2 regions of the Paenibacillus sp. cl130 genome follow, and region 1 is predicted to be linked to the other one. Evidence: predicted binding sites of a transcription regulator. Region 1 holds the regulator's gene; the other holds the start of a gene.

Region 1 (3,194 bases):
ATATAGAGAGTATCCTTTCCCACTTTCAAATAAGGACGACGGATGAAAAAGATAACAGCCAGCATCAAGTACAGGCCGAATACAAGCCAATCCATCCCTCGCATACCGGTCTTAGTCAAAAAGTAACTCATAAGCATGTACAATACAGAAAGACCAGCCAGCATAATTGGCACAGTAATGTTACGGCCACGGAAAATATCCATTGTAGAACCTGCGCCGCTAATGGTTTGAATGCCTTGCTTTTTGCGCGATTTATTTAAATGCGCTGTGTTTTTGCGTACTTTTCTTTCAAATGATCGGGCCATCTCTCAATTCCTTCCCAGATATATTACATTAAAACAATTGCCTCAAAGCTGATCTATATAGATACCATAAAAGGTACCTAAAACAAAAGGCAAATTGCAGGCTTCGGCATTTTAACAACATTAATGCTTCAGCCCGTCATTTCCTTTCGATGTATCATCGTCCACAAATTCAATCGTCTCAAGCTGCTGCCGAAAATTACGGCGAATGTTACCTAAATAAATTTCCCGAAGATTGGCGCGCTCTGTGGCTTCCTCTTCCGTCAAACCCTCGGATTTTGCTTTGCGCGCTAATTCATTAATGCGCTGTACCAAGCTGTCTATATCCAAATTGTGTCCCCTCCATAAAAGCAAAGATATAATACACTTTGACATGTAGAAAAGAGCTTGTCAAGGCTCCCGTATTACGCTCCCTGACAAGCTCTAATAGTCTATAGATCAGAAGTTAGGAAGCTTGAGTACCTGACCTGCCTGCACTCCCCGATCCTCCAAACCGTTAATCCGCACAATTCCTTCTATATATACCCGTGTATCCATTCGTTCCGGTTTATGATTTGCGGCAATCTCCCACAACGTATCCCCAGGTTGTACGGTCAGTTTAGTCACTTCTTCCTTGGAAGCTGAAGGTGCCGCGAAAACTGTAAGTACACCTGCCCCTGCAATCCAAGCAACAATCACTATAATAAGAAGCTTAAGTAAAAGAGTATTGGTAATAATCTGCATAAAACGTGCCCTACCCTCTTTTCGAGTCTCCTGTAAATTTTCTAAATTCATCGGAAAAATACTTTGATAAGTGCTATATTTCATCATTGGCTGTGTCCTCCAAACGTTTGTTCTTATGTTTTCACAATATAACACGAACATTTGTTTTGTTCAATAGAAAAGAGAACAAAAGTTCGTAATTATTTTTAGGGATTATTTAGAACTTATGTTTGTACGAACGGAGGTTCTATGCTATAATTTTCCCAAACGTTACTAAATGGGGTTGATACGGTATGTCTAAGATTTCGAGCCGCCAGCAGGCCATTCTTGAATTTATCCGCAATGAAGTGCGTCTAAAGGGATACCCCCCTTCTGTACGCGAAATAGGCGAGGCTGTCGGATTAGCCTCCAGTTCTACGGTTCATGGTCATTTGGATCGTTTAGAGAAAAAAGGACTCATTCGCCGCGATCCTACAAAACCACGGGCTATTGAGTTACTCGGTCAAGACGAATCGGATAACAGCAACTTGATTAATTACTCCATTAGTCGTGTCCCCGTCGTCGGCAAAGTAACTGCTGGCCTTCCTATTACGGCGACAGAAAATATTGAAGATTACTTTCCTCTTCCCCAACACTTTGTTGGTGAGGATAAAATATTCATGTTATCTGTTGTAGGCGAAAGCATGATTGAAGCTGGTATTGCTAACGGAGACTATGTAATCGTACGTCAGCAGCAGACCGCTGATAATGGTGATATTGTTGTAGCTATGACAGATGAAGACGAAGCTACAGTTAAAACCTTCTACAAAGAAAAGGATCATATCCGGCTTCAACCTGAAAATCCAGCCTTTGAACCGCTTCGCCTGACACACGTCAGCATTTTGGGCAAGGTTGTAGGACTCTTCCGGGACTTCCACTGATTTCTCGTTCTTTCTTCCCCGTTATTCTATCCACTAATACAAAACCGGCTGCCTAGGGCAAGCCGGTTTTGTATTGCTATTATGTTTATTATGTATCTCACAACTTTTTTTTTCATTTCAGCAACCTATCCCTATTTTTTCTACTAAAAATCAGCCTCCTCATCTCAAATAATTCCCCACTGACCTTGAGCAGCTATACTGTCATGGGCAAAACTAATAGATCTTTCTTTGTTTTAGATAAATATGGTATATTAATTACTTATAGCTCTGTAGGAGGAATTAAATGAAAAAAATTATAATTTCAGCGTTTGTTGTGATATTTATCGCCATAAGCTGTGTAGTTCCAACAATGGATCATTTGTATGCAAAAGAGAACTCCCACATAACAACCTACGACCGTATTAAGTATATACAAATACTTATCCATTTCAGGTATTTAGAAAAGCAACTCGAAGCTGTAATTTTCGAAAGAAATAATTATCCAGAAGACAGCCAAGAATATAAACAGCTCTCTGAACAACTGAATCATATTCTTGCCCAAGAGGCGTACTACGAGAAAAAACTTAACACTCTTAATAGTAAATAATTTTCATACTAACTGCCTATTATCTTTATCTACACTATTAGACTCATGCCGACCTGCCTATAACATTCTCCTGCAACGTAAAGTTGAAAAGGCGAAGACAGGTTCGCATGAGTTTTTTTATTAACCATTAGGAATATAGGTACTAGCTTCTTTTTGCTTTTAATAGATTTATGCTGATACATTACTATCACAATTGACATATGTATATAGCAGAACTAAGCAAAGGAGATATGCAGATGATCAGAAATAGAGTTAAAACGTATAAGCATCGCATCGGGAAAAACAGATATCTGGTCGTTAAAGTCTTTCAAGCCGCAGCTGCTAAAACAGGAAGCGGAAATGCACTAGCAACCAATGCCTTGAATATCAAAATTGCCAAGCGTAAGCATAAACGCCACTAAGATTTAACCGTACCTTCATTTCTTTGAAGGGAGGTGATAATATGAGCAGAAGACATTGCAGACGTGATTTGAGAAGAAGAAGACCAAACATCCGTTCCACTCAAAGAGCCATTGCGCGTGCAAGAGGTAACGCACTGGCTGTTAATCTGTTTAGCGTAAATGATAGACAACGCAGACGCTAATAATCGTTTTCAAGCAAAAGCGGGAAGAATTCTTCCTGCTTTTTTTGTGTTAAACGATACACCAACTCCTAAATTCCATAGAACTGCTAAATTCAGTTGCC
Region 2 (3,194 bases), on a different contig from region 1:
GACCAACCCGACTGGGTAGACGAACCCCGGCTTCTCGTAGCACCTCAAAGATCAATTCAAGCAGCATAGCCTCCACAATCGCTGGGAATGGAACATTTTCCAGTGATTTTTTGATGGTATGCGCCAGCTCTAATGGCAAAATAGCTGGATGAAAAGCAATCGTCGCAATGTAAATGGCAGGTAGCGTAAAAGCGATCAAAAAGCTCATCATTCGAATCGTTCTTAGAAATGAACTAATAATCCAACGACCGTGATAATCATCTGGGCTTTGGTAAAATGCAAAAAAAGAGACGGGAGCTATTAGAGCAGTTGGGCTACCTTCAGCCAAAATCGCTATGCGTCCCTCCATTAGATTGGCGGTCACACGATCCGGTCGTTCCGTGCTGAGTTGTTGAGGGAAGAGGGAAAAAGGGTTGTCCTCAATAAACTCTTGAATAAAACCGGGGGGGAGCACCATATCGGAGGAGATCGCTTTAATTCTCGTTTTCACTGCTTCCACTAGCTCAGGATTAGCCAAGTCTTGAACATAGACAATAGCGATTTTAGTCCGGGTTTTAGATCCCACATAAAAGTAGCGTACAACCAGTGACGGTGTGACAATTTGTTTGCGAATCAGATTCAGATTGATGGATAACTGCTCAATGAATCCATTGTGCGGTCCGCGAATAATCCCTTCGTTTTCTGGTTCGTCCGTACTGCGAGCATACGTTTTTTCGGAAGAAAGGATAAAAAATTCCTCCGCTCCATTTATCATAAAAATGCAATATCCCTGAATAAGCGAATCAGCAGCATTTTGAAGGTCGGTGTCTTTTTGACTGCTTAAGGTAGTGAACATTTGATGAGAGACTGCATCGGTTTTCTCATATAAGGCACTCAGGATATGAGTTTGAATCATCTCCTGATCTACGAGCGAATCAATATAGAGCAGCATACCGTCTTTGCCGTCAACGGAAATCGCCTGCTTTTTTAAATCATCCGTATAAAAAAGGGCTTGCTCAATAAAGGAAACATTCCTACTTAATTCAACGGAAGCTGCGTCATGTCCAGCCAAGAGAGCACCTCCTTTTTGGATGAGATAGGCATAATGTGAGTCAAATGGATTGAGTTTATCCATGATATGGTGACTTATCCATTCTCGAATCACCTTCACTTCACGTAACGCAATAGTTTTATACTAGAATTTAATTTAGGTTGATAAATGGGAGGTGGGTTGGTTATTTTGCAGGGAATGAAAATTAATCGTGCAAGAACTAGAGACGAGATTACAAGGGGGCTTAATCTTGGGTGGGGTCAATTCCCAGATAATGTCCCAGTTTCCGTCGGACCTCGCTGCGGGCAAAGGATGAAAGCATGAAAAAACGCCTTTGATAGCCGCGGCATACATACAAAACCTCTACGCCTTCATGATTTCGGATTTCGCTGTATATTTTAACCCCTAGTGTTTTCATTCGCGCCTTTGTCTCTGCTAATTGAACAGCTACGCGCTGTTGTACTCCAGTCAGGCTACGAACATACAAATCGGGCATTTTTAGAGGAGAGGTATTTATAATACGAATGTCTCGTTCCAGCACATCCAGCACAAGAGTTAGAAGTACACAGATCTTGATCAGCCCTGCGTCTTCTTCAGAAGGCAAAGGAGCTTTATTCTTGTGGTTTAGTGTCTTTTGGTTTGGCATAAAAATCTCCTTTACTCCGAGTAAGAATACAATATATAATCAGTATATAGAACGTATGTTCTGTTTATACCTCCCTCATCATAGGAATTTTTCCATTACTAAAGCAATCATCAATTATTGGAAAAGTGGTAGGGAGCGATATCCTATGTGCCATTGTGTAAAGAATTCATGCGTTTATCGCCAATGACAGTCAAACAGAGTTTATGTTAAGCTATTGGATAAAAACTTACATAAAAGGAGAGATCGTTCTGGCTGCGGTCAGCCTTTACTATTTAACTTAAGAAAGTGGAGAAAGAAGGTATACATATTGTCACGTTCGTTATATGCAGCTTTATTATTGTTGAGCCTCATTTGGGGCGGTTCGTTTATGTTTATCAAGGTGTTGTTGCTACATCAAGTAGGGCCGTGGACGATTGTATTTCTCAGATCCAGCTTTGGATTTATTTTTATCGTCTTATTAATGCTACTTATGCGCAGGCCGTTTGAAATCAAAAGCATTCCGTGGAAATCGGTTGTTCTGGTAGCTTTGGTCAACATGGTTTTGCCATGGACACTGATCGGTTTTAGCGAGACCAGAATAGCTAGCAGCATGGCTTCTGTATTGAATGCCACCACGCCAATATGGACCATGTTGGTGGGGCTTGTTTTTTTCGGGGCTATTTTTCATCGAATGCAGTGGTTAGGAATGGGTCTCGCTTTTGTAGGAATCATTATTTTATTGGGTATTAATCCTGCATCTATTATTTCTGTTGATCCTGTGGGTTTTGGATGTATGCTGCTTGCGACTCTCTGCTACGGATTTGGAACACAGCTCTCCAAACGTTTTCTCTCCAATCTTTCCATGTATCAGGCTACTTTTTCGACACTGTTTGGTGCTGCGGTAGGGGGTGGCATTATGATGGCAATTGTGGAGAGACCTGATTTGTCGATTGTTTCTGACCCAGGTGTATTGGGTTCTCTTACAGGACTGGGAGTTTTGGGATCAGGAGTAGCATATATTTTGTTCAACTACATGATTTTGCGGGGGAGTGCGGAATTTGCTTCTTCGGTGACGTATTTTGTACCAGTAAGTGCCATTGTATGGGGCTTTTTGCTCCTGAATGAACATATCGGCTGGAACGTTCTGACCGGGCTGGTCCTTATACTTGGAGGCGTGTTTATGGCCAACCAGCGTAGAACCGCCAAATTAAGTGAATAATAATCTAAACAGAAATAAAATACGCTTTGGTTATTATATTAAATGTGCATTCGCCAAACCTTCGGTATAATGCGTTAATTCGCACATACAATAAAGCATGCTCACACATAAAATAAAATATGGTGCAGCAAAAAAGCAAGCTGTTTAGCAGGTGACAAGGTGTGGTATAATAAATTATAGAATTATATGCACCACAGAAATGTCGGAGTTTTATTCCACAAAAGAAAGGATCAGGATACCATGTGTCCCCGAAGGATACTTCCCCAAAGGACGATTTGGAAACGATTTGATCTGTCTTATACTTAGCTTTTCCGCGGAGT

Evidence for each region. Region 1 encodes LexA, which represses DNA repair genes until DNA is damaged. Its sites were predicted from a motif close to CGAACATATGTTCG; they were not measured.
Region 2: BM358_RS07905 (YhjD family protein) is a predicted target of LexA. The motif match lies at 1,725-1,738, and genes of this name have one in related genera.

The regions. Positions count from the first base shown of each region.
Region 1 is NZ_FOYG01000003.1:692,833-696,026, forward strand. Features, by position in the region: gene BM358_RS12205 (hypothetical protein) at 1-305, opposite strand, end outside; gene BM358_RS12210 (DUF896 domain-containing protein) at 426-632, opposite strand; gene BM358_RS12215 (LysM peptidoglycan-binding domain-containing protein) at 741-1,109, opposite strand; gene lexA (transcriptional repressor LexA) at 1,298-1,924, shown strand; gene BM358_RS12225 (hypothetical protein) at 2,208-2,510, shown strand; gene BM358_RS26460 (hypothetical protein) at 2,747-2,911, shown strand; gene BM358_RS26465 (hypothetical protein) at 2,953-3,093, shown strand.
Region 2 is NZ_FOYG01000002.1:316,980-320,173, reverse strand. Features, by position in the region: gene BM358_RS07910 (spore germination protein) at 1-1,051, opposite strand, end outside; gene BM358_RS07905 (YhjD family protein) at 1,275-1,676, opposite strand; gene BM358_RS07900 (DMT family transporter) at 1,984-2,874, shown strand.